4 regions of the Pectobacterium punjabense genome follow, and region 1 is predicted to be linked to each of the others. Evidence: predicted binding sites of a transcription regulator. Region 1 holds the regulator's gene; each other region holds the start of a gene.
The links. Region 1 encodes CRP, which controls carbon source genes, mostly activating them, when cyclic AMP is high. Its sites were predicted from a motif close to ATGTGANNNNNNTCACAT; they were not measured.

Region 1 (7,601 bases):
TGCTGGCCTACCTGCTCGGTCAGCAGGGTGAAGGCTGTTCCCTGTCCGCCGCCGTCATCGTTTCCGCGCCGTTGATGCTCGAACCTTGCAGCCGTCGGATGGAACAAGGATTCTCCCGCGTCTATCAGCACTACCTGCTGCGCCTGTTGAAACAAAACGCCAGCCGCAAGCTGGCAGCTTACCCGGACACGCTGCCGATCCAGTTGCCGCAGTTGAAGCGAATCCGCCAGTTGCGCGAGTTTGATGACGTCATTACCTCCCGTATCCACGGCTTTCACGATGCCACTGACTACTATCGACGCTGTAGCGCGCTGCCGCTGTTACCTCAAATACGCAAACCACTGCTGATCATCCACGCAAAAGACGATCCTTTTATGACGTCAGAGGTCATTCCCGATCTGTCGCAGTTACCGTCTAATATTGAGTATCAACTAACGGAACACGGCGGGCATGTTGGCTTCGTGAGTGGTACGTTATTGAAACCGGAAATGTGGCTGGAACAGCGCATTCCCAACTGGCTTAGCCCATTCTTGGACCACGCCGCCGATCCTTCTTCAGGAACCACTTTTACTCAGGAACCCTAGCGTGATTATTCCCTGGCAACAGCTCGATCCAGAAACGCTGGATAACATCATCGAATCTTTCGTGCTGCGTGAAGGCACCGATTATGGCGAGCAGGAACGTTCGCTGGCGCAGAAAGTAGAAGATATCCGTAGTCAGCTCCAATCTGGCGAGGTCGTTTTGGTGTGGTCTGAGTTGCATGAGACGCTAAATATTATGCCACGCGGGCAGCTCAATGCAGGTGGACATGCTCCTTATTGAGCATGGTGAAAGACGTGAAAGAACGCGCCAAACATGCTAACAATGGGAACCATTACGTCATTTTTGAGAATGTGCGCAGGCTTTCAGCCTATGCGCGCATCGCGATCACGGAGTCACGCGCCTTATGTCACATCAGCATCCGATTATTGCGGTTACTGGTTCCAGCGGAGCGGGAACCACGACAACCAGCTTGGCCTTTCGTAAGATTTTCCAGCAGTTCGATCTACGTGCAGCCCAGTTAGAAGGCGATAGCTTTCACCGCTATACCCGCCCGGAAATGGACATGGCGATCCGCAAAGCGCGTGATTTAGGGCGCCACATCAGCTATTTCGGCCCAGAAGCGAATGATTTCAGCCTGCTAGAACAATCGTTTATCGAATATGGTCGACATGGTCGCGGCCAGACGCGTAAATACCTCCACACCTACGATGAAGCGATTCCCTATAATCAGGTTCCCGGGACATTCACACCGTGGGAACCCATGCCGGAACCTACCGATATCCTGTTCTACGAAGGGCTGCATGGTGGTGTGGTCACCGAACAAAATGATGTGGCACAGCATGTCGATTTGCTCGTCGGCGTAGTACCGATCGTCAACCTGGAGTGGATTCAAAAGCTGATTCGTGACGTCAATGAACGCGGTCATTCGCGTGAAGCGGTGATGGATTCTGTCGTCCGCTCCATGGAAGACTACATCACCTATATCACGCCGCAGTTTTCTCGTACGCACATCAACTTCCAGCGCGTACCCACCGTGGACACCTCTAACCCGTTTGCCGCCAAGTCAATTCCTTCACTGGACGAAAGCTTCGTCGTCATTCACTTTCAGGGGTTGGATAATATTGATTATCCCTATCTGCTCGCCATGTTGCAGGGGTCGTTTATCTCCCACATCAATACGTTAGTCGTTCCCGGCGGGAAAATGGGGCTAGCGATGGAGCTCATCATGGCACCGCTGGTACAGCGGTTAATCGAAGGGAAAACGATAGAATAAGCATCAAGATACACGGGGAGACCACAGGGATGAGGCCTCCCTACGGGAACCTCCCCCTATGTTTCCCCTAATAACAGGCTTAAGTGACCAGAATGAGTACCCAGAGAAAGGGATTATTCCAGCACTCTAATTTCGTGACTGTGCGTCACCTCGACGGCTTTGCCCAGCATCAATGCCACAGAGCAGTATTTTTCCGCTGACAGGGCAACAGCTCGCTCGACGGCTTTATCGGTCAGCCCTTTTCCCGTCACGGTAAAATGTAGATTGATATGGGTAAATAAGCGCGGCGCTTCAGAGCGGCGCTCCGAGGTTAATTTCACCTCACAATCCGCCACGTCATTGCGACCTTTTTGCAGAATCGACACCACATCAATCGCGCTGCATCCCCCTACGGACATCAACACCATTTCCATCGGACTGGGCGCTTTATCGCCGGAATTACCGTCCATCAATACCTGATGCCCTGATGCGGATTCGCCCAAAAACGTTAAGCCTTCAACCCATTTTACCCGAGCCTGCATGATGCCTCTCCACTAAAAATTTTTTGAAAATTTATACCGTTACTGTACAAAAACCAGCGTTAATCAGAGCTTTGTCATGCTGAAGCGAGACAACACAAGACACATCCTTAAAGCTGTGTTAAAACGAAAATAGAATAGACCTTTTCTGGACAAAGCCAGAAACGAAGAAGATGATGATGACGTAGCCAGACATACCCAGCCACGTTTACGGTGCGGCAAGGCAGCAACCGGAAAATCAAGGGTACAGTGGTTCCAGTATATTCCCTGACGTCATTCTGACTAGACTGAATTTTATTTTTTTAGCAGTTAAACACGCCGTACAGGGAACTCTGACCCCTGTAATTTGCGCAGTGAATTACAACAGAGGATGATAGCGAATGGTTCTCGGCAAACCGCAGACAGACCCAACTCTCGAATGGTTCCTTTCCCATTGTCATATCCACAAGTATCCATCGAAGAGCACGCTGATTCACCAAGGTGAAAAAGCAGAAACGCTTTACTACATCGTGAAAGGCTCTGTCGCAGTGCTAATCAAAGATGAAGAAGGCAAGGAAATGATTCTTTCCTACCTCAATCAGGGCGATTTTATTGGTGAGCTCGGCCTGTTTGAAGAAGGTCAGGAACGCAGCGCCTGGGTTCGGGCAAAAACCGCCTGTGAAGTGGCTGAAATTTCCTATAAAAAATTCCGCCAGCTCATCCAGGTTAACCCGGATATCCTCATGCGCTTGTCTGCGCAAATGGCAAGCAGACTTCAGGTTACCTCTGAGAAAGTCGGCAACCTCGCCTTCCTTGATGTGACCGGCCGTATCGCCCAAACATTACTCAACCTGGCCAAACAACCTGATGCCATGACGCATCCAGATGGCATGCAAATTAAAATTACCCGTCAGGAAATTGGGCAAATCGTTGGCTGCTCGCGTGAAACCGTGGGCCGCATTCTGAAAATGTTAGAAGACCAGAACCTGATCTCTGCGCACGGTAAAACGATTGTCGTTTACGGCACTCGCTAAATCCCTGTCGCTGTACCCTACCAACAAAAAAGCGTGAAGCCTCTGCTTCACGCTTTTTTTATGGCGAGCTTCCTGCTCACCACCCTACGGGTCGTTGCTAACGCAACGCTGAAAAACGTTCCCTACGTTTTTTTATGGCGTAATCAGTTTGCTGCGTTAACGACCTGCGCGACGGCTTTAGCGAATTTCGCCATTCCCTGCACAATATCGTCTTCATCAATAATCAACGATGGCACAAAGCGGATCACGTTCGGCCCTGCCATCAAAACCATCAGTCCCTGCGCCGTTGCAGCAGCCAGGAACTCTCCCGCGCGGCCATGCCACTGCGGTTTCAACTCGGCACCCAACAGCAGCCCCATCCCGCGGATTTGCTCGAATACGCCGTACTGCTGGTTAATTTTCTCCAGTTCACTGACAAAGCGCTCGTGACGAGCCGCTACGCCCGACAGTACTTCCGGCGTGTTGATAATATCCAGCGCTGCTTCCGCCACCGCACAGGCCAGAGGGTTACCGCCATAAGTGGTACCGTGCACCCCAACCGTCATGGCTGATGCGATCTCTTCTGTCGTCAACATCGCGCTAATCGGGAACCCACCGCCCAACGCTTTAGCCGTTGTCAGGATATCCGGCGTAATACCATAGTGCATATAGCTGAATAATTTACCAGTACGCCCCATCCCGCTCTGCACTTCATCAAACACCAGCAACGCTTTATGTTGATCGCACAAGTCACGAACGCCCTGCAAAAATTCAGGCGTAGCGGGGGTAATTCCGCCTTCACCCTGAATCGGTTCCAGCACGACCGCACAGGTGTGATCGTCCATCACCGCTTTAACCGCAGCGAGATCGTTGAACGGAACATGCACAATATCGGCAGGCTTAGGCCCGAAACCATCGGCATATTTAGGTTGTCCACCAACTGAAACGGTGAACAGCGTGCGACCATGGAATGCATTGTAGAAGGCGATGATCTTGGTTTTATACGGACTATGGCGTTTAACCGCATAGTGACGCGCCAGCTTAAATGCGGCTTCGTTAGCCTCTGCACCAGAGTTAACAAAGAACACGCGATCGGCAAAAGTGGCATCGATCAGTTTGCTGGCAAGGCGTAGCGCAGGTTCATTCGTGAAAATATTGCTGGTATGCCACAGTTTTTCGCCCTGCTGCTGTAAGGCGTTAACCAGCGCCGGATGGCAGTGACCGAGCGCCGTGACCGCGATACCACCGGAGAAATCGATATATTCTCGGCCATCCTGATCCCAGACGCGGCTCCCCTTACCTTTCACTGGTACAAACTTCGCGGGTGCATAAACCGGCAAAATAACCTTATCGTGGGTATCCCGTGTCACTGCTTTCTGCTCTGCTGCCATTTGCTGCCTCACTCTGCTGTCCATTACGTCAGAAATGAAAATATAGTCAATAAATATGCATAAAAAATCAATCGCAGGCAATATTAAATCAGCCGATGAAGAAAATAACTTTCTATACGATTAAATTTTAAGGAAATTATCCAAAAGCTGATGCCCTTGCTGGCTGAGAATGCTCTCAGGATGAAACTGCACGCCTTCCAGCGGCAATGAGCGATGACGGACTCCCATAATCTCGTCACGCTTCCCTTCATATTCGCTCCAGGCGGTAACCTCAAAGCAAACGGGTAGCGAAGCGGGATCAATGATGAGCGAATGATAGCGGGTAACCGTCAAAGGCTGGGCCAACCCGGTGAAAACACCCGTATTGTTGTGCACAATTGCTGAAGTTTTGCCATGCATCACTTGCCGCGCCCGCACCACCCGCGCGCCGAACGCCTGCCCCATCGCCTGATGGCCAAGACACACACCCAAAATAGGCAACTTATCAGCAAAGTGACGAATAGCCGCCAGTGAAATGCCCGCCTCGTCTGGCGTACAAGGGCCAGGAGAAATCACCAACCGCTCGGGCGCAAGCCGTTCAATCTCGCGCAGCGTCAGTTCATCATTACGCTTCACCACGACTTGTGCGCCAAGCTCACAAAAGTATTGATAAAGGTTGTAGGTAAAGGAGTCGTAGTTATCGATAATTAGCAGCATATTGACTTAATGTTATGATAAATATTAGTTATTTAAATTAATCCTACTCTTGATATCCACAATAATACCCGAAAATTATGCCAATGAATTTTTCATAGACGCATGCAACACTGATTATTGTATCTGCGTATAGCTAGAAGCATGGCGAGAGGTCGATCTTAGTTGCATCCAGAGGCGTGTTAGAGGGCAGGAAGCAGAGATTCCGAGTTAAATGTGCAGAATCCCTACTTTAGCTAGATATTGATTAGATTAACGAGCGCGAGCTATTAACGATAGCTAAGCATCATCCAAGATAAAAGTTATAGGTACCCGATAAAAACCATCAACAAAATCAGGTCGTAGTTCAGCAACTGAGGTATCTGGCTTTGCCCCATATAGCTCGATTGCTTTATCTGTCAGGGTAGTCGTTGTTACCGCTTCTTTCGCATTCGACTGGAATACACCGATCGATGATAAATAATCCAAGGGAAAATTAAACCGATAGACACCAAATTTATTTCCCTCCCTAATGATAATATCCATAGGATTCATCACCTTCTTTCCTTTTAAAGACAATTTAGGGATGTAGGTAATGAACTCGACAGGTGCTTCATCTCTAATTTCGGCCCACGTTAAGTTGCAGCTCTCAGTCGCAGAAGCAAGCTTTCCTTTAGATTTGAAAGCATCAGAAAGGCATAAACCCACTTTGCTCCCGGTTAAAGGCTCCATCGTAGACTTACGGATAACGTTGATAATAACTTTTACAGCACTCTGTTGTGTTGATTTAACAGAATTGCATTGACCTTTTTTAAATACAAACTTATCCAAGCGTTCATTAATATCATTTACGTTATTAATTAACACTGCATTTATTACTGTAAGTCGCTCGCCAGTTTCACTATTTACTCTATATGCCAAGCTACAAAGGCTGAATGCAACACCGGATAAAATAAAATCCCTTCTGCTAACCATTATTCAACCCTCTTATTCAACCAAGTCAGCTTCAGCATGAGACATTATTGTCATATCTGATGTAGGATATGTTGTACAAGATAATATAAATGTTCCTCTCTGAGTTCCATCAAGGAAAGATTGATCGCTATCATCATAACTTCCAAAGATCACCCTACATGCACATGTAGAACACGCTCCAGCCCGGCAACTGTAGGGAAGATCTATTCCAGCTTCTTCAGCAGCATCAAGTATATATTTATCATCAGGACACATTATTTCTTGGGTGCCGCCGCTGCAACTCAAAATCCGTATCTTGTATGAAGCCATAACTCATACCATCCTTTTAAATTTACTAATTGAATTTTTCCAATAAACACATTAAAAAAATTATGAAAATGAATATAAAAAATTAACAAGATTATTTTTTAAAATACAGTGAAAAAAATAATTTTAAAATTAGAAATCACACATCGCAACGCCACCTTTACATTGTGCAAGACAACTCTGAAAGTTCGTACTTCCATAATCACCAGGCATATCTAATAGGTATGAACATTCGGCTATACATCTATCGGTCAGGGATAGTGAATATTTTTCGTCGATAATCATTTCATTCGATTTTTTACTTTTAACAATACACATCTTTTGATTTTGTGTTTGTATAAAACTGACTTTCCCATTAATAAGGTCAATAGGAAGGGGTTTATCATCTGAACTGATCGCTTTACCTGAAAATAAAACAAACGACAAAATCAATGGGAATAATACCAACAAGGGAGGGGATTTTAACATAACTCAATCCTTTAAAAGTATGCTAATTAATGTTTCTAATACTTGGTTTTTTATCTTCCAATAACCAAAATAATTTAGGCAAAAAATACATGCATTTATCGCAAAAATCCAATCAATACTAAAATAATTAGTAAAGAAATCAAGATCTTTTTCTTTTATCTATCACGTGCCATTTAAAAAATGGCACAAAACAATAACAAAAAAAGGAAAGGAAATAACAAAAAAATCACACATCCGCATCTTTATTTACATAAACTGTAAAGCCATCTGGTTTTAAATCTGGATGATCAATTGAAATATCATTTATAACCTTACCCGTTAACGTATAAATTAAGTGCCCGGCAACATGCCGACACTTTTCATACTCCTCCTGAGGCAAAGAGCTTTTCAGCACAACTAACTCTGCTTTGATTTGCTCGATAAGAACAATTGATTTTTCAATTAAACTTTCTGCGATCTTTTT
Region 2 (7,601 bases), 440 kb from region 1:
GTTAGATTTTCTGGTGGAGTGGTTTGCCCACGATCCGCGCTGGCGGACGCTGACCCAGAAAGTGCTGTAGAGCGAACCGAGCGTTACTGTTGTAAGGCCTGTTCCAGACGTGCAGGCACGCTTGCGGCGGACTGCTTGAGTTGTTCAATGACGGTATCGACGAGTGCCGACGCTGGGCGGTGCAACGGGCGGATCAGGCTGACAGTAAAGGGGACATCGATACTGAAAGGCCGCACGACCACGCCGGAGGCCGCATAATCCAAGGCGGTTAGCGGGTTGACGATGGACAGCCCAATGCCTGCCCGCACCATCGCACACACCGATGCAGCACTGTGGGTTTCCAGCACCATCCGGCGTGACACGCCCTGTTCCTGAAACAGTTTGTCCAGCAACTGGCGATAGCTGTCGGCGCTCGACAGGCTAATAAAGGGTTGATGAGCAAAATCCTGCGGTGTGAGCACCGCTTTTTGTGCCAGTGGATGTCCGGCAGGCAGCACGCACACTTCATTTAATAACATCAGCGTTTGCCGCTCCGTACCGGCTGGCGTGAAGCTGTTTTCCGTTAACCCTAAATCATGGCGCTGCGCGGACAGCCACTCTTCCAGCAGCGGTGATTCCTGCGGAATGATATGCAGATTAAGCAGCGGATAGCTTGCCAGCAGCGGCTTGCAAACGTCAGGCAATAGCGACTGTGAGAACACGGGCAGGCAGGCAATGGAAAGCTGCGCCTGCTGAAAACGGCGAATATCGCGGGCGGCGTTGATGATCCGTTCTAGTCCATAGTAAGAGCGTTGCACTTCTTCAAAGAGCTCTAGCCCCTGTGCGGTGGGGTAAAGCCTGCCGCGCAGTCGCTCGAACAACGTCATCTGAACCAGTTTCTCAAAGCGTGCCAGCTCGCGGCTGACGGTCGGCTGCGACGTATTCAGCAGCGCCGCCGCTTCCGTCAGATTACCGGTCGTCATCACCGCATGGAAAATCTCGATGTGCCGTAAGGATACTGCTGCCATGTCGCCTCCTCTATTCACTGAAACAAACCATATCAGAAATGAATAAAGTCTGCCTTAAACGATATTTGTGTACCCATTGGGTAATTTTTATAGTGATGCTCAATCACGTATAACTTCGCAAATCGGTAATTATTTATGCCTCACGATCTGAATGACCTCACTCATGCTCTGAACGCGCAAAGCCTGCGTGAACTGCCTGCCCGTTTTGGTTGCCCGGTGTGGGCTTATGACGCGCAGACCATCGTTAATCGCATCGCCCAACTGCGTCAGTTCGATACGATCCGCTTCGCGCAGAAGGCGTGTTCCAACACGCATATTTTGCGCCTGATGCGCGAACAAGGGGTGAAAGTCGATTCGGTATCGCTGGGGGAAATTGAGCGTGCGCTGGTGGCGGGGTTTGTGCCGGGTACTGACGCGCATGAGATCGTATTTACTGCCGATCTGCTGGATCGCCCGACGCTACAGCGGGTTGCCGAGTTGAACATCCCGGTGAATGCAGGTTCGGTGGATATGCTAGAACAGCTTGGGCAACAGTCGCCGGGGCATCCAGTATGGCTGCGCGTGAATCCGGGTTTTGGTCATGGTCATAGTCAGAAAACTAATACCGGCGGCGAGAACAGCAAGCACGGTATCTGGTACGGCGATTTGCCGCTGGCGCTGGAACACATTCAGCGCTACCAGCTAAAGCTGGTGGGGATTCACATGCACATTGGCTCCGGCGTGGATTACGGCCATCTGGAACAGGTGTGCGAGGCGATGGTGCAGCAGGTCGTTGAACTGGGTCAGGATATCGAGGCGATTTCAGCGGGTGGCGGGCTGTCGATTCCCTATCGCCACGGCGAAGAAGCGATTGATACTGAGCACTATTACGGGCTGTGGAACGCGACGCGTGAGAAAATTGCCGCGCATCTCGGTCATCCGGTGACGCTGGAAATCGAACCCGGACGTTTTCTGGTGGCGGAATCCGGTGTGCTGGTGGCGGAAGTACGGGCGATAAAATCCATGGGCAGCCGCCATTTTGTGCTGGTCGATGCCGGGTTTAACGATCTGATGCGTCCGGCGATGTACGGCAGCTATCACCATGTTTCTCTGTTGTCGGGCGATGGCCGCGATATCAGCCAGTCCACGTTGCACGATAGCGTGATTGCAGGACCGCTGTGTGAATCTGGTGATGTGTTTACCCAACAGGCGGGGGGCGGCGTAGAAACCTTCCCATTGCCAGATGCGCAGGTTGGCGACTATCTGGTATTCCATGACACCGGCGCGTACGGTGCATCCATGTCCTCTAACTACAACAGCCGTCCGCTGCTGCCGGAAGTGCTGTTTGAAAATGGCGAACCGCGCCTGATTCGCCGTCGTCAGAACCTGGCAGAGCTGCTGGCGCTGGAAGCGTTTTAATCGACATGGTTCGGCTGTGTCGGGGGAAAGGCGCCCTGTTTTTCCCCCGAACGTGGTGCATCATGATGCGGGTTATCCCTTTGCCGGTTGAACCTGATATGCCAGCCGAACGTCATCCCAGCGGCGGACAGCAGAATGGCGACGGCACCCGCAAGTTGCATCGCGTCTAACCGATGCCCAAAGGCTGCCCAGTCTACCAGAGCGGCAATGACCGGATAGATAAACGATAGCGCACCAACCAGCGCGGTCGGGATTTTCTGGATTGCGCTGTACAACAGCGTCGACATCAGCCCGGTATGGATCACACCAATCGCCACAAGTATTCCCCACTGTGACATGGTCGGAGAGGCAGGCATTGCCGCGAAGGGGGCAAGGATAACGACGCCAACGAACAGCTGTATCAGTACGAGCACATGCGGCGGGAGCGCCGAGAGCTTTTTCGTTATCGCGGCCGCTACGGCGTAGAAGAACGCAGCACCCAATGCCATCAGTACGCCAGACAGATAGCCTTTGTCAGCGCTGTCAGCACCTGTTTGGGCGCTGACGATCAGGACGATGCCGCTAAAAGCGCACAGTAGCCAGCAGACTTTGTTGAGGGTCAGTGTTTCCCTGAAAAAGATCGCGCCTAGCCCCACGAGCATAAAGGGCTGCGTATGATAAACCACCGTGGCGACGGCGATAGACGCGTGTGCATACGCGCCAAACAGCAGCGTCCAATTGAGTACCAGCGCTAGCCCGCCGAGTAGGGCAATGCCAGCCTGCTTCTTATTAATGACGTCCCGCCGCAGCAAGCCTAATAGCCCGCACACGATCAGCATCGTCAATGCGCCGAATGCGCAGCGCCAGAACACCACGGTCATGGCGGGTTGTCCTGTTGTCAAAACGAACCAGCCAACCGTACCGGAAATGAGCATCGCGATAGCCATTTCTATCGTGCCGCGAGTCTGGGATGTCATCTTTTTTCCTACCTATTTGTGCAAAGTGTGTGCTGTTATAGCGAACAAAATTTTTTATAATGAACAACAGGACAAAATAATGAACACAACGCCTTTGTTCGTCAAGTCGAACGAATGGTCATTATGGTGAACGCTATGACGATCGATAATCAGGAAAATGGCGCGCAGGCGGTTACGCCAATCGCGCGGCTGGCCGTTGCTATTCGGCGTGAACGTGAGCGGCTAAATCTGTCAGTCACCGAACTGGCAAAGCGTGCAGGGCTGGCAAAATCAACGCTTTCGCAGTTGGAAACCGGGATCGGCAACCCTAGCCTGGAAACGCTCTGGGCATTGGCGATGGCGCTTGATGTGCAGGTAAGCCAACTGATTGGTCAGTCTCGTCAGCATGTGCAGGTGATTCGTGCTAACGAAGGTGCGGTAACCTATTCGGAGCAGGCAAGCTATGCTGCGACGCTGCTGGCTGCGTGTCCGGCAGGCGCGCAGCGTGATATTTATCGGCTCAACGTACAGCCGGGGGAAGCCAGAGTCTCTCAACCGCATAGGCCGGGGACGATTGAACATGTGATCCTGAGCCGTGGCCGCGCCAGAATCGGGCCAGTGACGCAACCCGTTGAATTGAGCGCAGGGGATTACATCAGCTATTCCGCTGATGTTCCGCACCTGTTTGACGCACTGGAGGCGGATACGACAGCGGTAATGTTGATTGAACATGGCTGATGACGTAGCAGGAGGCTGTTTGGATTAGCACGCAGCCTCCTTTTTGTTTGCGCTGGTTTTCTGTGCCTTTTTACCCCTGCCTGACCAACCTTCGTTTCTGCTGTCGCCAAATCACAATGTGATAAACCTCTCGCTATCTTGTTCTCTGACACAGTTTTTTTTATTCAAATGCCCATTTTTTTCGTGTCTGGACACATAGGTCGATTTATTAGGAAAGCATAGAATAACCATCGTGAAATATTAATAGGGCGAGGTTTTAACGTTGTTCTTTATTAATCGTTAATAGAATTTAAAACATCATTTAATACAAATCGGCCAGGAAAAAGATTTGTATTCGTACCCTGCTGTCTATTTTTTATAAAAAACAAGAAGAGGTTTAATTATGCATGCAATGGAACCCCTTGGTTGGTATGGGGCTTTAATAGGTTTGTTTATTGCTATACTTCTTATTCTCAGAAAAGTTAATCCCGTCTATTCTTTGTTTTTTGGTGCCATCATTGGCGCTGTGATTGGCGGAGCCAATTTAGATCAAACTATTTCACTATTAACCTCCGGCACACAAAGTGTGATGGGCACCGTTATCCGCGTATTGGCGGCTGGTGTTTTAGCAGGAGTGATGATGGAGTCAGGAGCCGCAGAAACGATTGCCCAGGCAATCGTAAGAAAAATGGGGGAAGGAAAAGCTATTTTAGCGCTGACGTTAGCAACGATGATTATTACCTCCGTTGGCGTATTTATTCCTGTTGCCGTGTTAATTGTTGCCCCGATCGCGCTGTCTGTTGGGAATAAAATGGGCGTGTCAAAGTTGGCATTGCTATTGGCACTGTCTGGTGGCGGAAAAGCGGGCAATATTATTTCACCGAATCCGAATACCATTGCAGCAGCGAATGGGTTTCACCTGAGCTTGAGTGATGTGATGATTGCCGGTTTTATTCCTGCGGTTTGCGGCATGATAATGGCAGTGGTCGTTGCCACATTACTGAAGAACAAAGGTGTCAAGGTCAGCGAACAGGAAGCGAATGCCCTGTCTGCCACGGCCAGTGAAAAGGCCTATCCGACGCTTGGCAAAGCGATTGTAGCACCGTTGGTTGCCGTTGTTCTGCTGATGCTGAATCCCATTGGTTCTATTTTGCATATTGGCCTGCTCTCTTCTTTTAAACTTGATGCGATGTATGTACTGCCGCTGGCGGGGTTTATTGGTTTGATAGCGATGGGACAACAACACAAAATGTTGGCTTACACGGCATCCGGGTTGGAGAAAATGACGGCCACCGTGCTGATTTTAATTGGTGCAGGTGCGATTGCCGGATTAATTGCCGCTTCAAATTTATCGATACAGGTTGTCGCATTAATTAATGTTCTAGGTATTTCCGGCACCTTCCTGGCACCGATATCGGGTATTTTGATGGCTGCTGCCACAGCATCAACATCTACTGGCGTTATTTTAGCGACAGGAACATTTGGCGATGCTATTTCGCATATTGGCGCTCCTCCCATTGCCTCCGCCGTCATGGTTCATACTGGCGCTACCGTTATTGACTCTCTACCGCAGGGTAATTATTTCCACGTCACAGCACAAAGCATGAATATGAGTATTCGGCAGCGTATGGCCTTAATTCCTTATGAGGCGCTGGTAGGGGGGACAATGGCCATTGTCTCAACGGTTTTGTACGGTTTTGTTTTATAAGGTAGCGAGATAATGAACATGAAAAATGAAACGTTTGTTTTGGCACCAGACTCCTTCAAGGAAAGCATGACGGCAAAAGAAGTGTGTATTGCCATGGAAAAAGGTCTGAAAAAGATATTCCCTGAAGCGACGTATATTCACGTACCCATGGCAGATGGCGGTGAAGGCACCGTGCAATCATTGATTGATGCGACACAGGGACAAATTTTCCAGCAAACGGTGGTTGGTCCATTGGGCGAGCCGGTTGAAGCAACCTATGGTGTGATGGGCGACGGTGACATTGCCGTGATTGAAATGGCCTCTGCCAGCGGTATTCACCATGTTAATCAGGACACCAAAAATCCTTTGATCACGACGACTTACGGCACCGGCCAGTTGATTCGTGCCTGCCTGGATAAGGGGATCAAAAAGATCATCCTGGGTATCGGTGGTAGCGCAACCAATGATGGTGGCGCAGGGATGGCAGAAGCGCTTGGGGTGAAATTCTATGATGAAGCCGGTGAACGGCTAAACCGTGGCGGTGGTGCATTAGGAAGACTACATCATATTGATATTTCTGGCATTGATCAGCGTCTGGCTGGCATAGATATTCTGGTGGCGTGTGATGTGACTAACCCATTGTGTGGTGAAAATGGTGCTTCACATATTTTTGGACCGCAAAAGGGAGCAACGCCTGAAATGGTGAGCATGCTCGACGGCAATCTGTCTCACTATGCCACGCTTATTAAGGCACAGTTGGGTAAAGATATCGCTAGCCAGCCCGGCGCGGGAGCTGCGGGGGGGTTGGGGGCAGGCCTGATGGCGTTTACCGATTGCACGCTGCAAAAAGGCATTGAGATTGTGATTGAGTACAGCGGGCTGAGGGAAAAATTGTCTGAAGCCGATTTCTGTTTTACGGGGGAAGGACGTATTGATAGTCAGACCAAATTTGGTAAAACCCCCTACGGTGTGGCAAGAACGGCGAAGGAAAATAGCGTCCCGGTGATTGCGGTATCTGGCTGTGTAGGAAGCGGTGTTGAAGATCTCTATCAGGAAGGTATTGACGCCATCTTCGGTATTATTCCCCATGCGAAAAGTATCGATGGTTTATTAAAAGAAGGGGCGTTAAATATGGAACGCGCTTGTGAAAATATTGGACGTTTAATTAAGGCGACGTCTATCCATCATTAGTCCCTATTTTTTGCAGCGGATTGCTTTCCATTTCTTATACGGAATGGATACATAACATCGTTTTTTAGGATAAAAACAGGAAGAGAAATGACTGCATTTTTAAGAAGAACTAAAATTGTTGCAACACTGGGGCCAGCCACCGATCGTGATGATAATCTGGAGAAAATCATTAGCGCGGGCGTGAATGTTGTTCGATTTAATTTTTCTCATGGCACATTGGACGATCATATTATTCGTGCCGAAAAAATTCGTAATATTGCACGTAAACTTGATAAGCATGTGGCGATTTTAGGGGATTTACAGGGACCTAAAATCAGAGTGTCAACGTTCAAAGAGGGTAAGGTTTTTTTGAATGTTGGCGATACGTTTATTCTTGATGCCCGTCTGGAAAGAGGGCTAGGTGATAATCATCAGGTCGGTATCGATTATAAAAACCTGCCGAACGATGTTGTACCCGGCGATATTTTGCTGTTGGATGATGGTCGCGTTCAGTTAAAAGTGATGGGTGTGGCAGATGAAAAGATTACCACTCTCGTTACCGTCGGCGGTGTCTTATCCAATAATAAAGGGGTTAACAAGCTGGGCGGTGGGTTATCTGCTGATGCACTGACCGAGAAAGACAAAGCCGATATTTTGGTCGCCGCCAAGATTAATGTCGATTTTCTG
Region 3 (7,601 bases), 2.0 Mb from region 1:
TGGTTCAGTGAAAACATGAACCAATATTACTACGGTGTGAGCGCGCAAGAATCTTCGCGTTCTGGATTTAACCAGTACAGCCCGGGTGATGGTTGGGCTCCATATCTTGAACTGAGCGCGGGCTATCAGCTTAACGAAAGCTGGAGCGCTTGGGCAGTCGGACGTTACACGCGTTTGTCTGACGAAATGAAAGACAGCCCTATCGTCGATAGTAACCACAGCATCTTAATGAGCGCAGGTGTCAGCTATCGCTTCTGATGCTTTTCGTAAGCGCTTTTAATGCTTTTCGTAAGCATAGTGCATCTGCCGTACAATAATGGGGTGATATCACCCCATTTGCACGTTTATGGTGCGCTGAATGCCATGTTAGGTTTGACGGTAAACAGATTACGTTGATGCCAACCAAGGGAGGGATGCATGACAAAAGCGATTCGTTTCCCAGATGACACCCGTGTACCCGCGATCGGTCAGGGAACGTGGTACATGGGTGAAGATGTCCGACTGAAAGCGCAGGAAGTGGCGGCGCTGCAAGCGGGCATTGACCTTGGGTTAACGTTGATTGATACGGCTGAAATGTACGCGGAAGGTGGAGCAGAGGATGTCGTCGGTGAGGCGATACGTGGCCGCCGTGACAGCGTTTATCTGGTATCGAAAGTCTACCCGCACAATGCGGGAGGCGAAAAGGCGATACAGGCGTGTGAACGCAGCCTGAAGCGACTGCAAACGGAGCGTATCGATCTGTATCTGTTGCACTGGCGCGGTGGCATCCCGTTAGTTGATACGATCTCCGCCATGGAACGATTACAACAGGCGGGAAAAATCGGTCAGTGGGGCGTATCCAATCTCGATCTTGAGGATATGCAGGAGCTGTGGTCGTTAGATGGCGGACAGCATTGCATGACCAATCAGGTGCTTTATCATGTGGCATCGCGCGGTATTGAGTTTGATTTGTTACCGTGGTGCCAACAACGGCAACTTCCTGTGATGGCGTATTGCCCGCTGGCACAGGCGGGGCGCTTACGCGATGGGTTATTCTCGCATCCGGTGGTGAACCGTATTGCGCGCGAACACAGTATCACGCCAGCGCAGCTTTTATTGGCGTGGGTCATCCGTCAGCCGGGCGTGATCGCAATTCCGAAAGCAAGCGCTATGAAGCATGTTCAGGAAAATGCGAAAGCGCTGGATGTGCAGTTATCTGCGGAAGCTATCGCGCAGTTAGATCAGGCGTTTCCACCGCCAACGCGCAAACAGCATCTGGATGTGGTGTGACGAAAGGGTCTAGAAGAAAAGTGTATGGCGAACAGCGTCGCCATACACGGTATAACGGTGGTTATTTCTTGATGCGGATAACCGTCGTCAGACGAGCTGGAGCGTTGGTGGACGCGACAAACGGCTGATTAATTCGCGCGGTTTCCACGCACACGAACGTTTTATATCCCTCATCGGGCATATCGCTAATCGTACGAGACAGTTCTGCGCCAGGGTTCCATGACACCACATCGCTATGGTGCGTATGGTGTACTTCAATAGCGCGTTTCAGTACTGCATCATGTACCACACTGGTGTCCTGCGGTTGGGTATAGATACGGTCTGTACGGTCAGTAAAGACCAGATCGCCTTGTTGCGTCGCCAGCTTGCCCTGATCCACCTTATCAATGAATGGTTCACCAAGGCCAGTGATACGAATATCGCTGATGTCACCGATGTTGAAATAAGTGTGCAGTGCGCTGGTAATGCTGTAATCGCCATGCGCTTCCAGCTCAATACCGCATTCTTTGCCCAGCTTGAAACGGGCGATGAGTGTGAACTCATGTGGCCAACTTTTACGTGTTTCTTCATTATCACGCAGCGTGAAGGTGAGTTGCACACCGTGCTCATCTTCGCTGTGGGCGGTAAACTCCCAGGGCAGCAAACGAGCAAAACCATGATTAGGTTCGGCGAAAGGGCCAAACCACGGGAAACAGATAGGGACGCCGCCGCGAATGGCAACGTGCTGAGTAAAAGGCGTATTGTCGCTTAACCAAAGAACGGGTTCTTCATTCGTCGGTTGCCAACTGAGCAGGTGAGCCCCTTGTAATGCTACGGCTGCACGAACTTCAGGATGATCGACGACGATGATGGGTAATTGATCCAACTGGCGCTGGCTAAGGGTGGTGCTAATTTGCTTAGTGACGGGGAGCGAGAAAATTGTGTTATGCATGATAGAACCTTTTTTGATTGTTTTTCGTTGTAAAAGAAATCTGCAATAAACAATAAAAAAGGGCGACATCACGTCGCCCTTTTTTCACCGAATCATCGCTGACACTTATTTAGAAATGTGAGCAATCAGATCCAGAACCTTGTTTGAGTAACCTGTTTCGTTGTCGTACCAAGAAACCAGTTTCACAAAGTTGTCGCTCAGTGCGATACCGGCTTTAGCATCAAACACGGAAGTCAGTGTTTCACCGTTGAAATCGGTAGAAACCACTTCGTCTTCGGTGTAACCCAGAACGCCTTTCAGCTCGCCTTCAGAAGCGGCTTTGATTGCTGCACAGATTTCTTTGTAAGACGCTGGTTTTTCCAGACGTGCAGTCAGGTCAACGACAGACACGTTCGGGGTAGGAACGCGGAACGCCATACCCGTCAGTTTGCCGTTCAGCTCAGGAATCACTTTACCTACTGCTTTAGCTGCACCAGTAGAAGATGGGATGATGTTCTGTGCTGCGCCACGGCCGCCGCGCCAGTCTTTGTGAGACGGGCCATCAACGGTTTTCTGCGTTGCAGTGGTTGCGTGAACGGTGGTCATCAGTGCTTCAACGATACCGAAGTTGTCGTTGATAACTTTTGCCAACGGTGCCAGGCAGTTAGTGGTACAAGAAGCGTTAGAAACGATTTCCTGACCTGCGTAAGTTTTGTGGTTCACGCCCATAACGAACATTGGGGTGTCATCTTTAGATGGGCCAGTCAAAACGACTTTCTTAGCGCCAGCAGCGATGTGCTTACGTGCAGTCTCGTCAGTCAGGAACAGGCCAGTTGCTTCAGCAACAACATCAACGCCAACGTCGTTCCACTTCAGGTTTGCAGGATCGCGCTCTGCGGTAACACGAATGGTTTTGCCATTAACAACCAGCTGACCATCTTTAACTTCAACGGTGCCGTCAAAACGACCATGAGTTGAGTCGTACTTCAGCATATACGCCATGTACTCAGCATCTAACAGGTCGTTGATTGCAACGATCTCGATGTCAGAACGCTCTTGTGCAGCGCGGAAAACAATACGGCCGATACGGCCAAAACCGTTGATACCTACTTTGATAGTCATATATTCCACCAGCTATTGGTTTGTGAATAAAAGGTTGGTTGTAAAATTACAAAAACCTTGCTGAGCGTCAAGCGGAATCGTGTCAATAGTTGCTGTAAGTCAAACCTATGACCAATCTTTGTGCAAAAACCGCTCGAGCCTGTAACTAAGTAACATCTAAGACTGATATGGGGGCGGAATGCATCATATAAAGCCCGCGTCATTTCAATATGTGATGTATGTCACAATTAAATATTCATGCTAATAACATTGCTAATATTAAGCCAGAACGGCCTGTTAGGTTGTTAATTTTTTGTTATAATCAATGATTAATTGAATAAATAACACCGCAGTGAGACTTCCATGACTAACGACTCTGCTTCGCACACTTCGTCCGACAATACTGAACTGACAGAGATGCAGCGCTATGTCACCCAGCAACGCGGTACTGAGCCTGCGTTTTCAGGTAAATTGCTGCATAACAAGCGCACGGGCGCTTATCACTGTCTGTGCTGCCAGGCACCGCTGTTTTATTCTGACAGTAAATATGATTCCGGCTGTGGCTGGCCGAGCTTCGATCAGCCCGTGTCCTCAGAGGCGATTCGCTATCTGGAAGATGATTCACACAACATGCGCCGTATTGAGATCCGCTGTGGGCAGTGTGATGCACACTTGGGGCACGTTTTCCCTGATGGTCCGAAAACCACTGGCGAACGCTACTGCGTGAATTCTGCTTCGCTGAGCTTTATCGATGACGTTGATGGCGAACGCGTTGACGGGTAATCTGTTTGCGATAGGTGTGACAGTGACTGGCTAATGATGTCTGGCTTTAAACGATTCAGCTGTTATAAAACGCTGCCAGCACAGGAATCCAGTAATAATAAATCTGACCTTTCTCGGAGCAGAAACCGGATATGGAACTCAATGATCTGATCGACGCCATGACGCCAGAAATTTATCAGCGGTTAGTCACGGCGGTAGAGCTGGGCAAATGGCCAGACGGTGTTGCGTTGACCGCTGAACAGAAAGAAAACTGCCTGCAAATGGTGATGATGTGGCAGGCTCGTCATAATGAACAAGCTGAGCACATGACAATTGGCACCAATGGCGAGATTGTGATGAAGAGCAAGCAAGAACTGAAGCGCCAGTTTAACGGTGCCGACGCGATCATTACGCTGAAACCCGATGCTTAAAATATCAGCGGCAGCCTCGATGGCTGCCGCTATGCTCTCTGCTGGTAGTTTCAGCGATCGGCAGACAGCGTTGCAAGAAACTGTGTCATATCGATAAGCGTTGCCCCGCGCTGTACCATTTCCTGCAATGCGAATGTGCTATCGTCGGGTGAAAGATTGACACCACGACAGCCATCCACCAGTACTTCTGTATGATATCCCAAGGCGATGGCATCCCATACGCTGAATTTGACGCAATAGTCGGTCGCCAGACCCAGAATGGTTAAATGGGTAATATGGTGAGCGCGTAGCCAATCATCTAATTCAGTTTTAACCCGATGACCATTATCGAAAAAAGTGCTGTAGCTATCGATGTCAGGCTGCGTGCCTTTTTGTACTATCCATTGAATGGCGGACAGTGGAAGCGCTGGATGAAAATCGGCACCTGTCGTCCCCTGAACACAATGGACGGGCCACCAGATTTGCGGCCATCCGTTTAATTCACCGATTTCACCGACTACCGCCTGTTCACTCACGGCAAAGCAGCCGTGGTTATCTGGGTGCCAATCCTGGCTGGCAATCACCGTCACGCCTGCGGCTACACAGGCATCAATGGCGCGATTAGCCACCTCAAGGACCTGATCGCTTTCGTTAACCGCCAGTGCACCACCGGGGAAGAAATCATTTTGTAAATCAACTAATAGCAATGCTTTTTTCATTATTTACTCCGTGATTGCTCAATCTTTATCGCTCAATTCCCCATGCAGGTTCTGCTGCATTAAACGGCGAATGTCATCGGCGCTTAAATCTTGCTGGCTCAGTAAGTAATGCAGTTTGGTTAATGCTGCTTCAACGGTCATGTCAAAGCCACTAATGACACCCGCATGCGCCAGCGCGTTGCCTGTTGCATAGCCGCCCATATTCACACGCCCGGAAATGCACTGAGTCAGGTTAACGACCACAATGCCGCGGGCTGAAGCTTCACGTAATTCGCGCAGTAGCCCAGGGCTTTGCGGCGCGTTGCCGACGCCATAGGAGCGCAAGATAAGTGCTTTCACGGGCTGACGGAGGAAATTGCTGATGACATCGGCAGAAATGCCGGGATAAATCGTAATTACCCCAATAGGCTGCGGCGTAATGTGGTGGACTTTCAGCGGTGGACAATTGCTGCATTCCACGGTGGGTGCCAGCCGACGAATATGGATACCGGCTTCCAGCAGCGGTGGATAATTAGGGGATGCAAAGGCATCAAAACCATCCGCATGGGCTTTGGTAGTGCGATTGCCGCGCAATAGCTTGTTATTGAAGAAGAGGGCGACTTCATTAATCGGATGATTAGCCGCAACGTACAGCGCGTTCAGCAGGTTGGTCTGACCGTCCGAGCGCAATTCCGCTAACGGAATTTGTGACCCTGTCACGATAACCGGCTTGGCAAGATTTTCTAGCATAAACGAAAGCGCGGAGGCGGTGAACGCCATCGTGTCAGTACCATGCAGAATCACGAAACCGTCGTAATCATCGTAATGGGCTTGAATATCGTCCGCGATGGATTGCCAATCCGCTGGCGTCATGTCAGACGAGTCGATCAGCGGGTCATATTCATGAATCGTGAACGACGGCATTTCTTCGCGGTGGAATTCAGGCATGTTTGCCAATTGCTGCTGTAAATGGCCCGATACTGGGACATAGCCATTAGCGGAACGCTGCATACCGATGGTGCCGCCCGTATAAGCGACATAAATGGATTTCTTTCGCATGGTTGTGTGAGTCAGGATCAAAACAAGAGTATAGAGGGAAAAGGAGCCCGGTAATACTATCATAAGCAATGACTATTACCGGGCTATACCCGTCATATTTCAAGCTACGTTGGCGTTGTTCAAAACGCTAGCGTTTTGTCACGCAACTCGAATTATTTAGGGTATATATGTGCGGCTACTATAAACGCTACCGGACTTCTCCGCAGGTGAGACAAAATGCGTATCGGTTCTGCGGGTCGTTCAGGTTATTCATGATGGACGGCTGTGAACGCATGGCTTCCGCCAGCTGCGCAACCGGTGCTGGTAACATGGACTGGACAGCAACCGGCAGCAGGGCGTAAACGGAAGCATTCACCTGATTCAACATTGTATCGAGCAGGCTCGGCTGTTCGGCATACCAGCTCAATTGATATTGTCCCAGTTTAGCCAACTCAGCGGCCTTCTTCACGGCGTCATCAAAATCACCGATCTGATCGACCAGACCATTCTCTTTCGCGTCGCTACCGACCCAGACGTGGCCTTGCGCGATCTGATCGATTTGCTCTGGCGTTTTCTTACGTGCCTGTGCCACGATATCGATGAAATTCTTATAACCGCGTTCGATACTCAACTGCATCATCTGTGAGAACTCAGGTGGCAATGACTTCGTGATCGACAAATCGGCCAGCGGGGAGGTGGCAACGCCGTCCGTATGGACGCCAAGACTTTCCAGAGAATCTTCGAACGTGGTAATCACGCCAAAAATACCGATAGAGCCGGTCAGTGTGCTGGCGCTGGAGATGATCGCGTTCGCGGGCGTTGAGATCCAATAACCGCCGGATGCCGCCATTCCCCCCATAGAGACCACGATCGGTTTACCTGCCAGACGGAGCGCCATCAATTCTGATCGAATCAGCTCTGACGCAGTGACGCTACCGCCGGGGCTATTGACGCGCAGCACTAGCGCTTTAACTTTAGGATCGAGGCGTGCGGCACGAATTTGTGCTGCCGTGGTATCACCACCGACCATCCCCGGTGTTTCCGGTCCATCAATGATGGCACCATTAGCAAAGACAACCGCGATCTGGTTATTATTTTGCACCGGTGGTTTGACGACATAGTCGTAGATACTGATGAAATTAAAGTGGTTCTTCTGGCTATTCCAGCCGAATGCTTTAACCAGCGACTGCTCGGTCACAGAACGCGAGGCGACTTCATCAACCAGCTTGTTATCCAGCGCATAGCGTGCGGTATCGCCCTGAACGGCCTGCAAACCTGCCAGAATGCTCGTTGCACCTGGGAAAAGTTGCTGAGGCGTGATCTGGCGGTTAGCGGAAACGGTGTTTAAATACTGCTGCCACAGGGCGTTAATCCAGCGGCCATCGGCATCGCGCGCAGCAGGGGACATATCGT
Region 4 (7,601 bases), 460 kb from region 1:
CGATCAAAAACCCGTTCTTCCTGTTGGCACCTGATTGGGCGCTAATTCCGCTGATGGTGCTGGCGACTCTGGCGACGATCATTGCCTCGCAGGCGGTAATTTCAGGCGTTTTCTCCCTGACGCGCCAGGCAGTGCGGTTGGGCTATTTACCGCCGATGCGTATCGTACACACGTCAGATATGGAATCCGGTCAGATTTATATTCCCGCCATTAACTGGATGCTGTATATCGCTGTTGTCATCGTGATCGTCAGCTTCGAGCATTCGAGCAATCTGGCTGCGGCTTACGGTATTGCGGTAACGGGCACGATGGTGATTACCAGCATTCTGTTCTGTACGGTGGCGGTGAAAAACTGGCTTTGGAACCGCTATTTGGCATGGGTTTTTTTGGCAGGCTTGCTGATGATTGACCTACCCATGTTTTTGGCAAACGTGGTCAAGATCTTGTCCGGTGGATGGCTACCGCTGGCACTGGGCATGGTGATGTTTATTATCATGACGACGTGGAAAAGCGAGCGCTTCAGGTTACTGCGCCGGCTGCATGAGCATGGTAATTCGCTGGATGCCATGATTGCGTCGCTGGAGAAATCCCCACCGACGCGGGTTCCTGGTACGGCGGTATATTTCTCGCGTGCGACACGTGTGATCCCGTTTGCGCTGCTGCATAACCTCAAACACAACAAGATCCTGCATGAGCGCGTGGTGCTGTTGACCATGCGAACAGAGGATGCACCCTATGTATTGAACGCGCGACGCGTGACGGTTGAACAGCTTTCTCCGACGTTCTGGCGCGTGATCGCTAACTATGGCTGGCGTGAGACGCCGGATGTAGAGGAAGTCTTTCAGCGCTGTTGGCAGGATGGGCTGACTTGCCAAATGATGGAAACGTCTTTCTTTATGTCCAATGAATCGCTGATTATCGGTGAGCGTCCATGGTATCTGCGCCTGCGCGGTAAGCTATTCATGATGCTCAGCCGCAATGCGCTGCGGGCGGCGGATCAGTTTGAAATACCGCCGAACAGGCTGATCGAACTGGGGATACAGGTCGAGATTTAAGTGATCTCTTTGTACTCGCTATCATTAACACGTATGCAGCGACTCGTTGTTGGTTATTAGGGAAACACGGGGATGAGGTTCCCGCAGGGATACCTCGCCCCGTGGTCGACCGTATATCTCGATCTTATCCCAACACCTGAACGTAACATCCTACAGCTTCTACCAGTTAACCGACACAATCAGCCCGCCTTCGGGCTGATTGATGAATGTAACCCGCATGTGATGCAGCGTGGCGATGTTGTTCACGATGGAAATTCCCAGACCGCTGCCAGATTTTTCCTGCCCTGGTGGGCGATAAAAACGCTCGCCGATTCTTGCCAACGCTTCATCGCTGATGCCCGGTCCGCTATCGGCTACCTTAAATCCACGTTCCGTCAGCGTCAGATTTACCGTCCCCCCCTCATTGCTGTAGCGGATGGCGTTATCCAATAGATTGCGCACTAGCAGCGTTAGCAGCAGCGGATGACCCTGCCGGATAACCTGAGTATCCGGTAAGTCCAGCGTGAGTTCGATACCTGCGGTTTGCGCCGTGTGGTAATGCGCGATCACCGCCTGTTGCAGGAGTTCATTGAACTGGACGGGGTGCATCCCTTCGGGAGACGATTCGGCATCCAGTCGCGACAGCGTCAGGAGCTGATCTACCAGCCGGGTGGCGCGATCGATACCTTTATCCAGATTCATTAATGCATGGCGACGCATGGCCTCATCGTCATGCGCTAACTGTGCGACTTCGGTTTGAACTTTCAGCGCCGCTAGCGGGCTACGCAGTTCGTGAGCGGCATCGGAGGTAAAACGGCGTTCCCGAACCAGCATGTCGCTGATACGGGAAAACAGATGGTTTAATGCGTTAATCAGCGGGCGAACTTCTTGCGGGATGTGCTGCGTTGCCAGCGGGGTGCTGTCATCGGGGGAACGCTGCTGAAGCTCAGCGGCAATTTGTTTTAGCGGCGAGAGTTCGCGTGTTACCAGCCAGAACAGCAGCGCCAGCATGATCGGTAGCGCAAACAGCCAGGGCATCAGGTTGGTTTTTACAATATCCAACGCCATATCCTGACGGTATTCCCATTCCTGACCCACCGCAATCACATAACGATTATCCTCCGTCGTCAGCCAGACGATGCGCCATGTGTCGTTATCATCGCGCAGTTTGCCGTCGGTGAAGCCGTTGTGCTTATAGTCAAAAATGAAATCTTTGCCGTTCTCACCGTCGTTCAACACCATTTTCCCATCGTGGGTAAACATGGCGAAGGCCAGTGCATCATCATCCTGTTTACCTCGGTCTTTATGTACCAGACTTTTGGTCTTGGGCAGAGAAGTTGATTGGATTCGCAATTCATCGGGATTCATGGTGGCCAGACGTTTGGCAAACAACATTTGCTGGGTATCAAAGAGTTCATTGATGTTATGGCGCGTTTGAGACCACGAAAGCAGACTGGCTACGCCCCAGCACATCACTGTCAACAGCGTAAAACCCGCAACCAGGCGTAAACGCAGGCTGAGTCGGTTCATGGTGCGTCCCCCAGAATATAGCCAATGCCATGTACGGTACGGATAAACCCGCTGCCCAGTTTTTTGCGCAGGTGGTGGATATGCACTTCGACCGCGTTGCTAGAGACATCATCATCCCACCCGTAGAGCTTTTCTTCTAACTGCACACGTGTGAGTACGCGGTTGGGATTGAGCAAAAATAGTTCCAGCAGCGCCAGTTCGCGGGATTTTAATATGAGAGGCGCGTTGTTAAGCGTGACGCTCCGAGAGCCTGGCTCAAGGGAAACTGAGCCGTGCGTTAATGTGGGTTGGAGCTGACCGTGACGGCGGCGAATCAGTGCCTGTAGGCGAGCGGCGACTTCCGTTAGTGCAAAGGGCTTACATAAATAATCATCGGCACCCTGTTGCAACCCTTCCACGCGTTGTTCCAGCGCATCGCGGGCGGTCAGAATCAACACCGGTTCATCATGTCCAGCCTGACGCCATTGGCGTAGGATATCCATCCCATCCATACCCGGCAGGCTGAGATCGAGCACCACCGCATCATAAGGGGCGGCCTTTAATGCGGCAGCACCCGCTTTACCTTCCGTAAACCAGTCAATACTAAAGCCCAGTTTGGTCAACCCTGCTTTTAGACCATCACCGATCAGGCGATCGTCTTCAATTAACAATATTCTCATGGCCGCCTCGCAGGGAATGTACCGCTGTCGTATTTACGCCTTTCCCGGTTTTATACGAAATCGTGGGGTGATGTGTACAGGACAAATCGCTGAAATCGGGCGATTTCGGCAAGATAAAAAAATAAAAATGCAAAGGATGACTCCTTAAGATTCTGTTAAGAACGGTTTGTTTTAATCCTTCTCGAAGACCGATTACTCCCGCAGGTTGACTGCGAAACGACAGGCAAAATAAGGAAGGTAAAATATGAAAAAAGCAGCTGCGTTATTCGCCATTACCGCTCTGGTTTCTGCACCCGTATTTGCTGCACAAAGCGGCGGTGGTTTCGTTAACCCGGAAACGCCTGCGGTTGGCACACATAAAGGGGGATTCATCGATTCACAGAACACCCTCACCACGGTAGCTAAGGCTAAAGATCTGCGTGACGACAGTTGGGTTACGCTGAGTGGCAATATTGAAAAACGGATTGGTGATGAGAACTATCTGTTCCGCGATGCGACGGGCACGATAGAAGTTGAAATCGATCACAAGCGTTGGAATGGTCAGATGATTTCGCCCACGGATAAAGTGGAAATCCAGGGTGAGTTGGATAAAGACTTCAATTCAGTCGAGCTGGATGTGAAGCAGATCCGTAAACTCTAATCTGTTATCTTCAATTGTCGAATGGCGGGCTATTTCCCGCCATCTCTCTATTTATCAACTATCTACGTCCGTCATTTTTCACGTTGCCAGCATTTATTCACACAAGCGATCGGCTTGGTTAAGCTCATCGAGATACCTTCCTTTGCCATCTTCCTGAAACCTGAATTATCTAGGGTAGATAACCACATTATGTTGTCTTTATTTTTTGTTAGCGAAACGTTTCGATAGTGATCACATTTTTTTTATTTCTTCATTGCCTTTCTCTCTTCTTTTTCTAGAATATTATCAGCGAAACGTTTCGCTGGTGGGGTGAGAGATGAAAAAAGCAGCATTATTGAATTCAGATATTTCTTCCGTGATTGCTCGGCTGGGGCACACCGATAGCCTTGTTGTTGGTGATGCTGGTTTACCGATTCCAGAAACGACGACCCGTATCGATCTGGCGTTGACGCACAATGTGCCAACGTTTTTGCAGGTGGTTAATGTTGTCACCAGTGAAATGCAGGTCGAGGCCGCTATTCTGGCGGAAGAGATGATTGAAAAGAACCCCGCGGTCCATGACGCGTTACTCGATCAATTGAAGCAACTTGAACAACACCAGGGAAACTCAATTGCATTGCACTATGTCAGCCATGAAGAATTTAAAACCCAAAGCGGCAAAAGCCGGGCCATCATTCGCAGCGGAGAGTGTTCACCGTATGCCAATGTCATCCTTTGTGCTGGCGTAACGTTCTGAGGTATCAATGCAACCTTTACTGCAACTGCAAGGCATCACGAAATCTTTTCCGGGCGTTAAAGCGCTTTCCGGTGCGGCACTCAATGTCTACCCGGGAAAAGTGATGGCGTTGGTGGGCGAGAACGGTGCGGGCAAGTCCACCATGATGAAAGTCCTGACCGGGATTTATCGTAAAGATGCCGGCAGCATCCATTTTCTGGGGCAAGAGGTGGATTTCAACGGGCCGAAAGCGTCTCAGGAAGCAGGTATCGGTATTATCCATCAGGAGCTTAACCTGATTCCCCAGCTCACGATTGCCGAGAATATCTTCCTCGGTCGTGAGTTTACCAACCGTTTCGGGCGAATTGATTGGAACAAGATGTATGCTGAAGCCGATAAACTGCTGAAACGCCTTAATTTGCGCTATGACAGTCGCCGTATGGTGGGGGATTTATCGATTGGCGATCAGCAAATGGTGGAAATTGCCAAAGTACTGAGCTTTGAATCGAAAGTCATCATTATGGATGAACCCACCGATGCCCTGACCGATACCGAAACCGCTTCGTTATTCAGTGTGATCAAAGAGCTGCAATCTCAGGGATGTGGCATCGTTTATATTTCCCACCGTTTGAAAGAAATCTTCGAAATCTGCGATGACATTACCGTTTTCCGCGATGGTCAGTTTATCGGCGAGTGTCCGGTAAGCGACTTACAGGAAGATACGCTGATTGAAATGATGGTAGGGCGCAAGCTGGAAGATCAGTACCCACGCTCAAATAAAGCGCCGGGAGAGGTTCGCCTTAAGGTGCAGAACCTGTCTGGACCTGGCGTAGACAACGTTAGCTTTACGGTACGGAAAGGTGAAATCCTGGGTGTCGCAGGGCTGATGGGCGCGGGTCGAACTGAACTGATGAAGATTCTCTACGGTGCGCTACCACGTACTGGCGGCAATGTGACGCTTGATGGCCGTGACGTGGTGACCCGTAAACCGCAGGATGGTTTAGCCAACGGCATCGTTTATATCTCTGAAGATCGCAAGCGAGATGGTCTGGTGCTGGGCATGTCGGTAAAAGAAAACATGTCGTTAACCGCACTGCGCTATTTCAGCCATGCTGGTGGTCGTCTCAAACACGCCGAAGAACAGTTGGCGGTCGCTGACTTTATTCGCTTGTTCAACGTTAAAACGCCTTCTATGACGCAGCCTATCGGCCTGCTTTCCGGTGGTAATCAGCAAAAAGTGGCGATTGCCCGTGGCCTGATGACGCGCCCGAATGTCTTGATCCTTGATGAGCCAACGCGTGGCGTTGATGTGGGGGCGAAGAAAGAAATTTATCAGCTAATCAATCAATTCAAAGAAGAAGGGTTGAGCATCATATTGGTGTCATCCGAAATGCCCGAAGTCTTGGGAATGAGCGATCGCATCATTGTGATGCATGAAGGGCGCTTAAGCGGTGATTTCCCGATTGAGCAAGCAACCCAGGAAGCACTGATGGCTGCGGCCGTTGGTAAGCAATACGGCGCAAAGCAGGAGTAAGTCAGACATGAGTTCTCAATCTATCGCGGCAAAACGCTGGTTCAGCAAAGAGTGGTTACTGGAGCAAAAATCGCTGATCGCGCTCCTGATCCTGATTGCGGTTGTTTCCGCCATGAGCCCTAACTTTTTCACCTTGAATAACCTGTTCAATATTCTCCAGCAGACATCGGTAAACGCCATTATGGCTGTCGGTATGACGCTGGTGATTTTGACCTCGGGAATCGACTTGTCGGTGGGCTCACTGTTGGCGCTGACTGGTGCCGTCGCGGCTTCCATTGTTGGGCTTGAAGTGAATGCGCTGGTGGCAGTATTTGGTGCGCTGGCACTGGGGGCACTGATTGGCGCAGGCACGGGTATCATTGTTTCTAAAGGCAAAGTGCAGGCATTTATCGCTACGCTGGTCATGATGTTGTTACTGCGCGGCGTGACAATGGTTTATACCAACGGTAGCCCGGTTAATACGGGTTTTTCCGACGTGGCAGATGCTTTTGGCTGGTTCGGTATCGGTCGTCCGTTGGGGATTCCGACGCCAATCTGGATCATGGCTATCGTCTTCGCCGCGACCTGGTACATGCTGCACCATACGCGCCTGGGGCGTTATATCTATGCGCTGGGTGGTAATGAATCCGCAACCCGCTTATCCGGTATCAGCGTTGATAAAATCAAGATTATTGTCTATTCCCTGTGCGGGCTGCTGTCTGCCCTGGCGGGAATTATTGAAGTTGCACGTTTATCCTCTGCACAGCCTACAGCGGGTACAGGGTATGAACTGGATGCCATTGCAGCAGTGGTATTGGGCGGCACCAGTCTGGCAGGAGGCAAGGGGCGTATTGTTGGCACGTTGATCGGCGCACTTATCCTTGGTTTCCTCAACAATGGACTGAATTTATTAGGTGTTTCTTCTTACTACCAAATGATTGTCAAAGCAGTCGTCATTTTGCTGGCGGTTCTGGTAGATAACAAAAGCAGTAAATAACCTTCATTCACACAGGAATTGAGTTATGAATATGAAAAAGCTGGCTACTCTGGTTTCCGCTGTTGCGCTGAGCGCGACTGTCAGTGCTAATGCCTTGGCCAAAGATACGGTTGCTCTGGTGGTTTCTACGCTGAATAACCCGTTCTTTGTTTCTATGAAAGAGGGGGCGCAGAAAGAAGCTGACAAACTGGGCTATGAGTTGATTGTGCTGGATTCTCAGAATAACCCTGCGAAAGAACTGGCTAACGTTCAGGATTTAACGGTCCGTGGCACCAAAGTATTGCTGATCAACCCGACTGACTCTGATGCAGTAGGCAATGCGATTAAAATGGCTAATCAGGCAAAAATCCCGGTCATTACGCTGGACCGTGTCGCTAGCAGTGGTGAAGTCGTAAGCCACGTTGCTTCTGATAACGCTTTCGGCGGTAAAGTTGCCGGTGATTTCATTGCCAAGAAATTGGGTGAAGGTGCCAAGGTGATTCAGTTGGAAGGGATCGCAGGAACCTCTGCTGC

Region 2: a site for CRP is predicted at 4,195-4,212, ahead of E2566_RS17345 (GntP family permease). Genes of this name have one in related genera too.
Region 3: a site for CRP is predicted at 3,511-3,528, ahead of msrB (peptide-methionine (R)-S-oxide reductase MsrB). Genes of this name have one in related genera too.
Region 4: a site for CRP is predicted at 4,083-4,100, ahead of rbsD (D-ribose pyranase). Genes of this name have one in related genera too.

The regions. Positions count from the first base shown of each region.
Region 1 is NZ_CP038498.1:4,260,416-4,268,016, forward strand. It holds gene E2566_RS19380 (hydrolase) at 1-584, shown strand, start outside; gene E2566_RS19385 (YheU family protein) at 586-822, shown strand; gene E2566_RS19390 (phosphoribulokinase) at 947-1,816, shown strand; gene E2566_RS19395 (OsmC family protein) at 1,930-2,337, opposite strand; gene crp (cAMP-activated global transcriptional regulator CRP) at 2,715-3,347, shown strand; gene argD (bifunctional acetylornithine/succinyldiaminopimelate transaminase) at 3,491-4,717, opposite strand; gene E2566_RS19410 (aminodeoxychorismate synthase component II) at 4,838-5,413, opposite strand; gene E2566_RS19415 (hypothetical protein) at 5,690-6,364, opposite strand; gene E2566_RS19420 (2Fe-2S iron-sulfur cluster-binding protein) at 6,377-6,673, opposite strand; gene E2566_RS19425 (hypothetical protein) at 6,803-7,138, opposite strand; gene E2566_RS19430 (hypothetical protein) at 7,365-7,601, opposite strand, start outside.
Region 2 is NZ_CP038498.1:3,816,856-3,824,456, reverse strand. It holds gene E2566_RS17370 (LysR family transcriptional regulator) at 1-70, shown strand, start outside; gene E2566_RS17365 (LysR family transcriptional regulator) at 84-1,007, opposite strand; gene lysA (diaminopimelate decarboxylase) at 1,143-2,405, shown strand; gene E2566_RS17355 (DMT family transporter) at 2,402-3,361, opposite strand; gene E2566_RS17350 (helix-turn-helix domain-containing protein) at 3,485-4,078, shown strand; gene E2566_RS17345 (GntP family permease) at 4,461-5,765, shown strand; gene E2566_RS17340 (glycerate kinase) at 5,778-6,935, shown strand; gene pyk (pyruvate kinase) at 7,023-7,601, shown strand, end outside.
Region 3 is NZ_CP038498.1:2,303,425-2,311,025, forward strand. It holds gene E2566_RS10375 (MipA/OmpV family protein) at 1-258, shown strand, start outside; gene E2566_RS10380 (aldo/keto reductase) at 418-1,269, shown strand; gene E2566_RS10385 (D-hexose-6-phosphate mutarotase) at 1,331-2,200, opposite strand; gene gapA (glyceraldehyde-3-phosphate dehydrogenase) at 2,306-3,301, opposite strand; gene msrB (peptide-methionine (R)-S-oxide reductase MsrB) at 3,644-4,063, shown strand; gene E2566_RS10400 (YeaC family protein) at 4,195-4,473, shown strand; gene pncA (bifunctional nicotinamidase/pyrazinamidase) at 4,524-5,171, opposite strand; gene ansA (asparaginase) at 5,190-6,209, opposite strand; gene sppA (signal peptide peptidase SppA) at 6,397-7,601, opposite strand, start outside.
Region 4 is NZ_CP038498.1:4,724,351-4,731,951, reverse strand. It holds gene kup (low affinity potassium transporter Kup) at 1-1,055, shown strand, start outside; gene qseC (quorum sensing histidine kinase QseC) at 1,215-2,564, opposite strand; gene qseB (quorum sensing response regulator transcription factor QseB) at 2,561-3,223, opposite strand; gene E2566_RS21385 (YgiW/YdeI family stress tolerance OB fold protein) at 3,468-3,863, shown strand; gene rbsD (D-ribose pyranase) at 4,180-4,599, shown strand; gene rbsA (ribose ABC transporter ATP-binding protein RbsA) at 4,607-6,112, shown strand; gene rbsC (ribose ABC transporter permease) at 6,120-7,088, shown strand; gene rbsB (ribose ABC transporter substrate-binding protein RbsB) at 7,114-7,601, shown strand, end outside.